DNA from 3 places in the Moritella sp. Urea-trap-13 genome. Region 1 is predicted to be linked to each of the others. Evidence: predicted binding sites of a transcription regulator. Region 1 holds the regulator's gene; each other region holds the start of a gene.

The links. The regulator sigma-54, encoded in region 1, starts transcription at its own class of promoters, with help from an activator protein. The targets are predictions, from matches to a motif close to GTTGGCACGNNNNTNGNNT.
Region 2: fliE (flagellar hook-basal body complex protein FliE) is a predicted target of sigma-54. The motif match lies at 1,288-1,306, and genes of this name have one in related genera.
Region 3: CXF93_RS20875 (4Fe-4S dicluster domain-containing protein) is a predicted target of sigma-54. The motif match lies at 819-837, and genes of this name have one in related genera.

The regions. Positions count from the first base shown of each region.
Region 1 is NZ_PJCA01000039.1:290,507-294,139, forward strand. It holds gene lptB (LPS export ABC transporter ATP-binding protein) at 1-563, shown strand, start outside; gene CXF93_RS20235 (RNA polymerase factor sigma-54) at 612-2,132, shown strand; gene hpf (ribosome hibernation promoting factor) at 2,164-2,451, shown strand; gene rapZ (RNase adapter RapZ) at 2,653-3,516, shown strand.
Region 2 is NZ_PJCA01000001.1:229,285-232,917, reverse strand. It holds gene CXF93_RS01000 (sigma-54 dependent transcriptional regulator) at 1-1,233, shown strand, start outside; gene fliE (flagellar hook-basal body complex protein FliE) at 1,366-1,695, shown strand; gene fliF (flagellar basal-body MS-ring/collar protein FliF) at 1,718-3,427, shown strand; gene fliG (flagellar motor switch protein FliG) at 3,420-3,633, shown strand, end outside.
Region 3 is NZ_PJCA01000040.1:75,268-78,900, forward strand. It holds gene CXF93_RS20865 (DUF3305 domain-containing protein) at 1-8, shown strand, start outside; gene CXF93_RS20870 (DUF3306 domain-containing protein) at 1-678, shown strand, start outside; gene CXF93_RS20875 (4Fe-4S dicluster domain-containing protein) at 964-2,676, shown strand; gene CXF93_RS20880 (molecular chaperone) at 2,686-3,300, shown strand; gene CXF93_RS20885 (twin-arginine translocation signal domain-containing protein) at 3,323-3,526, shown strand; gene CXF93_RS20890 (formate dehydrogenase subunit alpha) at 3,539-3,633, shown strand, end outside.

The DNA of each region.
Region 1 (3,633 bases):
GAGATCATGGACAAATCTTCATTGATGACCAAGAATTAACGCATGAGCCAATGCATATTCGAGCACAGCAAGGTATTGGTTATTTACCGCAAGAAGCCTCCATTTTTCGTCGCCTATCAGTGACTAAAAATATCATGGCCATCTTAGAGTTACGTCCAGAACTCAGTCGTTTTGAACGCGAAGAAAAGTTAGAAGAGTTACTAGAAGAATTTCATATCACCCATATTCGCGACAGTTTAGGCATGAGTTTATCCGGTGGTGAACGCCGCCGCGTTGAGATTGCCCGCGCATTGGCAGCTGATCCTAAGTTTATTTTATTAGATGAACCGTTTGCCGGTGTTGATCCGATCTCGGTTGGTGATATTAAAAAAATTATTCAGCACCTGCGTGATCGTGGTTTAGGGGTATTAATTACCGACCATAACGTACGTGAGACGCTCGATGTATGTGAACACTCTTATATTGTTAGTCATGGACATTTGATCGCATCAGGTACTTCCGAAGAGATTTTATCTAACGAAAAAGTGAAAGAAGTATATCTTGGAGATCAATTCCGACTATAGTTTGATATTGATACTTAGCCGCATTAAGGAAGAGAGAGTAGTCGTTAGATGAAGCCATCATTACAACTTAGGATGAGTCAATCTCTGGCAATGACGCCACAGTTACAACAAGCGATTCGGTTATTACAATTATCGACCTTGGAGTTACAGCAAGAGATTCAAGAAGCGCTAGATAGCAATCCACTACTAGAACAAGAAGATCCCCATGAATCGCTTTCTAACGATGCAGAGAGTAATACTGATCATGATGGCAATAGTCAGGACATCGATAACGATGCTGCGCTGACCGATAGCAGTCAAATTGAAGTTGGCGATGCGCTTAACAGCGACTCTATCCAAGATGAATTACCCAATGACAGTAATTGGGATGATGTCTACACCCCACAAATACAAAACCACAGTAGCGGTAGTGCCGGTATTGATGGACTTGATCAAGTTTACCAAGGTGAAACCAGCGAAGGTTTATACGAGCACTTGATGTGGCAAATGGAGTTAACCCCATTTTCTGATATCGACCGCGCTATTGCCATCGCCATTATTGATGGTATTGATGACCATGGTTACCTTAACCAAAGCTGCGAAGAGATCCTTAATAGCGTTGATATCGATCACCAAGAAGTTGATGATAACAACGACGAAAAAATTGAATTAGATGAAGTCGAAGCGGTGCTAAAACGCATTCAGCACTTTGACCCCATCGGTGTCGCAGCACGCTCACTGCAAGAATGTTTATTGATCCAACTCCAACATTTACCTAAAAATACCCCTTGGTTAAGCGAATGTCAGCAAATAATTCACTCTCATATGGATTTATTGGGTAATCGCGACTACCGTCAATTAAGCCGTAAAACAAAATTAAAAGAGCCACAGCTTAAAGAGATCATGCAATTAATTCAGAGCTTGGAGCCAAGACCAGGTAATGTTATTGATCAAACGGAAGGCCTCTACGTTATTCCCGACGTGTTAGTAAAGAAAAAAAATAATCAGTGGGTAGTAGCGTTAAATCCTGACATTGTGCCAAGATTAAAAGTGAACAATGAATATTCTAATCTTTCGACGGGTAACCGCAACAGTAGCGATGGGCAATTTGTACGTACCCACGTACAGGAAGCTAAGTGGTTTATTAAAAGTTTAGAAAGTCGTAATGACACCTTGCTAAAAGTGACAAAAAGTATTGTACAACGACAGGTTGATTTCTTTGAGTATGGCGATGAAGCCATGAAGCCGATGGTACTCAACGATATTGCCGAAGAAGTTGAAATGCATGAATCAACTATTTCACGGGTAACGACGCAGAAATTTATGCACACGCCACGTGGTATTTTTGAATTGAAATTTTTCTTTTCAAGTCATGTAAGCACAGATAACGGCGGCGAGTGTTCATCAACCGCCATCCGGGCATTAATTAAGAAATTGGTCGCGGCAGAAAATGTCAGCAAACCATTAAGTGACAGCAAGATTGCTGATTTACTTGCTGATCAAGGTATCAAGGTGGCTCGACGTACTATTGCAAAGTACCGAGAAGCACTGAGTATACCGCCATCGAATCAGCGCAAGAGTCTGTTATAGGACTCACCTAACCTTCATAAGGGAGACGTATATGCAAATTAATTTAACAGGTAGACATGTAGACATTACAGATTCACTGAAAGATTACGTTGACAGCAAGTTTTCCAAATTAGAACGACATTTCGATCACATTAACAATATCCATGTGATCTTAAATGTCGAAAAACTACTCCAAGTTGCAGAAGCAAAAATACAGTTAAGCGGGGGTGAAATCTTTGCCGTACATGAACATAACGATATGTATGCAGCCATTGATGGCTTAATGGATAAACTTGATCGCCAAGTAATTAAGCATAAAGAAAAATTAATCCGCCATTAGTTTTAGTCCCACAACAAATAACCTAAAGGAAAACTATTTTTCCTTTAGGTATTCATGCTCCTGCCATAATTAAAACATATCATATCCACATCAATTGCGGGATAATGAGCCCATTATTATATATCGTCATGAGTTTAAAATTAGCAAACTAATTTTGGCTCAGGTCATGGTGTATGAACTGCGCAGATGTGAGGATGAAATATGAAATTAATTATAGTCAGCGGCCAATCAGGATCCGGTAAATCAATTGCATTACGGGTACTTGAAGATTTAGGCTACTATTGCGTAGACAACCTGCCAGTCACCTTACTCCCACAGCTACTACAAACCTTAAATGCCAAAACTGAAAAAATGGCAGTCAGCATTGATGTGCGTAATCTACCGACTGATAAGCAAGAATTAAATGACATCATTACGGAGCTAAAAGCCAGCACCGAACTAACCAGTTTATTCCTTGATGCCAATAAATCAGTGCTTATTAAGCGTTATAGCGAAACAAGACGACTGCATCCATTAACCAAAGATGAGCTGTCATTATCTCAAGCAATTGAAATAGAAGAAAAACGATTACGTCCTATCGCTTTGCATGCTGATTTAAAAATCGATACTTCTGAATTAAATATTCATGAGCTCAGCGAACAAATAAAAGAGCGTATTTTAGGCAAGAAAAACAATCAATTAGTCCTAGTTTTTCAATCATTTGGTTTTAAACATGGCCTGCCTATGGATGCAGATTATGTCTTTGATGTACGATTTTTGCCAAATCCACATTGGATCCCAGAGTTAAAACCTTACACAGGTCTCGATGAGCCGGTGATTAATTACCTCAGTCAGCAACCAGAGGTAATGAGCTTTACGATGCAAATTGAAAACTTATTAACCACCTGGTTACCGCTATTAGAAAAAAATAACCGCAGCTATGTCACCGTTGCGATTGGCTGTACTGGCGGTCAACATCGTTCAGTATTCATCGCTGAACAACTCGCTAAAAGCTTTAAGTTACAAGACCGAGTAGTACAAACGCGTCACCAAACGTTAGAAAAAAACAAACATAAAATTAGCTAAATACTCTCAGCATTAACAAAACGATACCGTTAATTATTATTATATTTTATGGTATCGCTTGTTAATGCTGATTATAAATATAGATTAAGCTAGAATTGCGCAGCACCTGCGAGCAAG
Region 2 (3,633 bases), on a different contig from region 1:
GATGTCCAGATGGGTGGCATGAGCGGGTTAACATTACTGCATAACATTAAACAAAAACACCCTGATTTACCTGTGTTGTTGATGACGGCTTATGCCAAAGTTGATGATGCGGTCACCGCAATGCGTAATGGTGCTGTGGATTACATCGGTAAGCCGTTCTCGCCAGAAGTATTGATTAATCAGGTGGGTCGTTATGTGCCACCACAAAAAGAAGTGAAACGTACCCCTTGTTATGGTGATGTAAAAACCGAGCAGTTGTTAAACTTGGCACGTAAAGTCGCTAAGTCAGATGCCACTGTGATGGTGACAGGCCCAAGTGGTACTGGTAAAGAAGTATTATCGCGTTATATTCATGATAACTCGATGCGTTTCGATGGTCCGTATGTGGCGATAAACTGCGCGGCGATCCCTGATAATATGCTCGAAGCAACCTTGTTCGGTTATGAAAAAGGCGCATTTACTGGCGCGATCCAAGCGTGCCCAGGTAAGTTTGAACAAGCGCAGAACGGTACCATCTTACTTGATGAAATTTCAGAAATGAATTTAGCCCTGCAAGTGAAACTACTACGGGTATTACAAGAACGTGAAGTTGAGCGACTCGGTAGTCGTAAAACCATTAAACTTAATGTGCGTGTCATTGCCACCAGTAACCGCAATATGAAGCAAGCGGTAGCGAACGGTGATTTTAGAGAAGATTTATATTATCGTTTAAATGTATTTCCATTAGCCTGGTTACCATTGACTGAGCGTAAAGGTGATATTTTACCGATTGCCCAGCATTTATTAAAATTACACTGTAAACAAAACAACATTCCGACACTCGAGTTACTCGATTGTGCGAAAACTAAATTACAGATCTACCACTGGCCAGGTAATGTACGTGAGCTAGACAATGTGATCCAACGCGCGATGATTTTAGCGGTTGATGGACAGGTTAAGACTGCAGATCTGATTTTAGAAGATTTCTCCGCCGCTGACTTTACATTATCGACTGAAGAAGGCTTGGCGCCACAACTGCAGGTTAAGACTGAAATACCAGTGCGAAGTGTCACAATGCCAACAGAACCTTTAGGTAACGAATTACGTCAGCAAGAATATCAAATTATTTTGGAAACCTTGATTGGTTGTCACGGCGTGCGTAAGGACGTATCAGAGAAACTCGGTATTAGTCCGCGCACCTTACGTTATAAATTAGCGAAAATGCGTGAGCAAGGAATTGAAATTCCAGCTTGATCACCTGTTAGTACTCTCTTAAGGCCGCAATTTATTGAAATTGCGGCCTTTTTTATTGGCATGACAATTGCTTTAATTGATTAGGTAAGAAATTAGTCGGGTAGGTCAAAAATATGACAACAAGGATAATCAATGAATATCGCAGCCAATAATCTTTACTCTGAAATGCAAAGCATGTCGTTACAGGCGACTAAATTTGAAGCAGATCCAACTGCCGTAAAAGCGCCAAGCACGACATCGGCTAATTTTGGTGATATGTTGCAGCAAGCAATGGAAAATGTGAACGGATTACAACAGACTACAGGCGATTTACGCACCCGATTTGATCAAGGAGATCGCAGTGTGTCCCTAAGTGATGTTATGATAGCCTCGCAAAAATCTGGGGTAGCTTTCGATGCTACTGTTCAGGTTCGTAATAAATTGATCGAATCTTATAAAGAAATAATGAGCATGCCTGTTTAATCTCGGGTAAAGGAGTACTGCTGTGGCTGATACAGCTTCAAATACAGGTATCGCAAATAACAACGATATGGGTAATGATCTAGCGCAATTAGATGAGAATGAACAGAAAAGCTCAGCATTTGGTTTTTTTTCTAATTCCGATATCTTACGTCAAATTATTCTCATTCTGGCATTAGCGATATCGCTAACTTTAGTGGTATTTATTTTACTTTGGGGTAAAGATCCTGAAATGCGTCCGTTAGGCACGTATCAAACAGCTGAGCTTATTGAAACCCTCGAATTTTTAGACCTACAGAAAATAGAATATAAAATTAGTGGTGATACTGTGTCTGTACCAGCAGAGCAATATCAAGACATTAAACTTAACTTACGCCGTTCAGGATTAACCACGACACAATTACAAGGTGACGATATCTTAATGAAAGATATGGGCTTTGGTGTCAGTCAGCGGGTTGAACGAGAACGTTTGAAACTCGGTCGTGAACGTCAAATCTCACGCGCATTAGAAGAATTTAAACATGTGTCAAAGGCACAGGTTCTACTGGCGATCCCAAAAGAAAATGTATTTGCGAAGCGTGAAAAGAAACCCAGCGCAACCGTGGTATTAACGGTACGTAATAGTGGCGCTATTTCTCAAGAAAATATTGACTCTATGGTGCAATTGGTTGCGTCTGCCGTACAAGGTTTAGAACCAACACGCGTCACATTAACCGATCAAAATGGCCGTTTACTTAACTCCGGCAGCCAAGATATGCTGGCTGCACAAGGTCGACGTGAATTTGAAATGGTGCAAAATCACGAACGTGAGTACCGCGAAAAAATTGATTCAATTCTTATTCCTATCCTAGGAGTAAGTAACTATACCGCTGAAGTTGATGTATCCATGGACTTTAGCGTGACAGAGCAAACCCAAAAACGTTTTAACCCAGATTTACCCGCAGTGCGTAGTGAAATGTTACTTGAACGTCAATCACTCGGTAATGGTAATCAAGGTATCCCGGGTGCATTAACCAATCAACCGCCATTGGATGCTGACATTCCAGAAGAAGCGGGGGCGGGTAATGCCGCTGCACGTCCAATTGGTCAGTCGCAAAAAGAATCAACCCGAAACTATGAACTCGATACCACGATTAGCCATACCAAGTCACAAAGCGGTATTATTCAACGTTTAAGTGTCTCGGTTGCGGTCGATTACATTAACAGTACTGGCGCTGACGGTACCTTGGTGAGAGAGCCACGTAGCCAAGCTGAAATAGCCAGTATCCGCCGGATATTACAAGGTGGTGTTGGTTTTAATGTCAATCGTGGTGATAGTTTAGAAGTCGTTGCTATTCCTTTTAATCGTCCCGAATTAGCCGCGATGGCAGCGTTGCCAATCTGGGAAGAAGAGTGGTTCTGGCGGGCAATTCGTATTGTCGCTAGCTTGATTGTGATCGTGGTCTTAATCATGGCAATTATCCGTCCAATGATTAAACGTCTAATCAACAATGACGTTGAAGACGACAATGAAGATTTAGATTTAGGTATTAGCGCGATTGAAAATGATGAAGACATGCAATTGCTTACCGCCGATGCCGATGGTGATACTGACTTTGCGATGCGCAGTGGTCATTTACAATTACCTAATTTACATAAAGATGAAGACTTGCTAGAAGCGGTGCGTGCACTTGTTGCCAACGAACCAGACTTAACTGCGTTAGTGATAAAAGAATGGATGATAGAAGATGCCTAATTCGAATAAACAAGTAGCAACGACCGAGAAGTTCGATGCGAGTACCTTAACCGGCATTGAACGTTCGGCGATATTAATGTTGAGTCTGAATGAAGGTGATGCTGCCACTATTTTTCGCCAATTAGAGCCAAAACAAGTACAACGCTTGGGTATGGCAATGGCATCGATGAAAGATTTTTCACAAATTAAAGTTGCTGGTGTACACC
Region 3 (3,633 bases), on a different contig from region 1:
GCCAGTAACTTTTTTCAACGTTGGTCAGATAGATCACTGGCGACAAAAGACCATGCAGAAACTGATTTAGAAGCAAGTAAAGACGTTGTTGCTGAACTGGATATCGACACTACTAATGACTCTGCACCTTATGAGACATCGGTTGTAGACTCTAATTCTGATTTATCTAACTCATCTACAGACCTGATTGATGAGCATGTCGAAGAAGTGCTGACTATTGATGATGCCGATAAGGTTACCTTTGATAGTGGCGTCGCTTCTTTTTTACAGCATGGCGTTGATAAGTCAGTAAAAAAAGCAGCGTTAGCAAAATTGTTTCATGCTGATGAATTTAACTATATCAGTGATATGGATGATCACACCGAGGACTTTTCTAATATACCTAAGCTTGATGAGAGTATCGCGAAACAGTTGCGCGGTTGGGTTAAGACAGTATTGGAAGAGCCTGAAGCTGAATTGATTGAAGAAACTAAACTCGTTGAAGAAAGTGAAGTATTAGCCGCCACGGAAACTGAACCGGAAACGGAAGTAATAGCAGCCCCAAAAGCCACTGTTGATGAAACGACTCAATCTATCTCGGCTGATAATAGTTCGACGTCTTGCGGTGGTGAAAAAAATTGCGGTGGTGAACAAAAAAACCAGCTTCAGCAATACCTTCAACAGACGGGTGAGACATAAAGGGACAAATAACCCTAATTTTAATCGGGACATTTTGTTCCATGCACGATTGTTTATAGCGACATTATGTCCCGTTTAGGAATAAGTAAACAATCCCTCTCTGACTTTAACTCTTTATAGGTCATTTTATTCCGTTAAAAGTTGGTTCGGTTATTGCTCTATTAGCTACAGCAAAATAGCGACAGCAAAAAGTACGAATATGAACGTACGCTAGCAGAGAGCAGCGAGTAATTACTCGCAGTTTAATCGACACCCTTATAACGGTGACGAGATACAGGAATAGCAATGTTAAAAAGTACTTTAGAAACATTTACTGATAGCAACGGTCAAGCACGCTTTGCGGCGATAGCCGATACCGTTGAATTATCTAATCTGATCCCGCCGACGGTATCTTACGAAAGTCGTGGCAACTTATTGATCATTGGTGCTTACGATATTATCACGGCACTAGCACCGCAATTTGCAACATTGAATTCAGTAACACTGCTGGCGACGTCTGCTGCAACAGATGCCGCGCCAGCGACGAACGATAGCAATGACAAAGTATTTTTTAGTAATGAAGTAACAATTAAAGGTTACCTTGGTGCGTTCGAAGTGAACTGCCGTGTAGCGGGTAGCTTACTGAGTACTTTTACCAATTTAGCGGAAGTGACCATTGGTGGTGATAGTTTTGATTTAGTCGTTGATATGAGCGCGGATAGCCTTATTCAAACCGAAATACCAGCGCCTGGTTATTACCCTGTTGGTAGCGGTAAAGCAGCGATTGCCGATGTCATTGAAACCTTACCTGAAATGCTAGGTACGTTTGATAAACCAAAATACTTTCGTTTAGACAATGATATTTGTGCGCATTCATCACGTGGCGTGGGCGGTTGTACGCGTTGTGTTGATGCTTGTCCTGCAGGTGCGTTAACCAGTAATGGTCACGCTATCGAAATTAATCCGTTCTTATGCCAAGGCGTAGGGACGTGTGCCACGGCTTGTCCGACTGAAGCGATTACTTACGCATTACCAGAACCAGAAAAGACTCAGAACTTTATTTACCGTTTATTAAACAGTTATCAAATGGCGGGTGGCGAACAGCCAACGATTTTATTCTTTGGTAATCGTGACGAACAAACGGTGGCAGAAAAATTACCGTTATTACCATCAAATGTTATTCCTATTGCTTTAGAAGAGCTGGCTACGGTTGGTGTTGATACTTGGTTTAGCGCCTTACTCTATGGTGCGCATCAAGTATTACTGGCCACTAACATCGCCTATATCCCGGCGACGATTGATCGCGTGCTTAATGATGAACTGGCCATTGCCAATACCTTCTTAACGGAGATGGGTTTTGAAGCCGGGCGTATTTGTTTGTTTGATTTAGATTCGGCAGCAGACTTTGTGGCGTTTACTCAACCGGTATTACCTGTTGTTGAGAATAAGATCGCCGTAATGGATAACGCGGTATTAGCAGAGCAACTGTCTGGCACTAAGCGTGAAAAATTATTTACTGCGTTAGATAAATTATCTGCACAAAGTCCACTGCAACCGACACATTCAGTCATGCCTGAAAATGCACCTTATGGCGGTGTGGAATGTAAAACCGATGATTGTACCTTGTGCATGGGTTGTGTCGCAGTGTGTCCAACGAGTGCATTACATGCTGTTGGTGATCGCCCTGGTCTACAGTTTAGAGAACAAGATTGTGTGCAGTGTGGTCTCTGTGAAAAAGCCTGTCCTGAACAAGTGATTAGTCTTAAACCGGGTCTGAATTGGGACGCGGAAAGTCGTCGTAGTGTGGTGATGATCCACGAAGAAGAGGCGGCTTGTTGTTTAAGTTGTGGCAAAGCGTTTGCACCTGCATCGATGATTGCCATGTTAACCGAGAAACTCCAAGGTCACAGCCAATTTCAAGGTGATGCAATTCGCCGTTTATCTATGTGTGAAGACTGTCGTGTTCGCGATATTTTTTCAGACATGGCTGACGATCCACTACGTCAGTTAAACGTGTAGGGCTACATTATGGGATCACAAAATATGTCACAGTCATTTACTGAAGATGCTGCATTGCGCATCGATATTTACAGCTTACTCGCACATTTATTACGTAAAGCACCTGATGCAGAGGTTATTGATTGGTTAGCGAATCTCGACGTTGATGCGCCGAATGCATTAATTCAAACCACGGGTATGTCAGCTGCTTGGCCACTATTGAAGTTGGCCGCACAAAAAACCTTATTAACAGCCGCGGAAGATGAATATCAAGACCTGTTTATTGGTATCGGCCATGGTGAAATTGTCCCGTTTGGCTCTTGGTTTCTTACCGGATCATTAATGGAAATGCCGCTTGCACATTTGCGTCATGATTTGAAAAAACTGGGTTTTCAACGTGATGAATCAGTAAAAGAACCGGAAGATCATATCGCCGCCTTGTTAGAAGTGATGACCATGTTGGTGAGCGAAAGTAATCATAGCGATCAAGCTGAGTTTTTTAATCGTCATATCGACACTTGGTTTGAACGTTTTTGCCAAGATTTGAAAAAAGCGAAAAGTGCCGTGTTTTACAGCGCAGTCGCAGAATTAGCTTGGCAATTTTTAAGTATTGAAAAAATACGTTTTATCGACGTAAAAAAATAATAACGATAAAGGAGCAAACTCGATGAGTAAACAAAATAAGCCGGATGAAGACCGTCGCCAACTGTTAAAAAACATTGGTTTAGGTGTTGCAGTAGGGGCTATCGCAACGGGTGTATCCACCACTGCGAATGCGTCTGTTGATAGCCAAGAAAAGAATGATAAACAAAAAAAAACAACAGGTTACCATGAAACTCAACACATTCGTGACTATTACGATACTTTGTAAGCGGAGCTCTAAATGAAATTAACTAAACGTTCCGATACGGTCAGTAAGGACGAAAAACAACTCGGTATTTCACGCCGTGCTTTTATGCGCAACTCTTCAATCGCTGC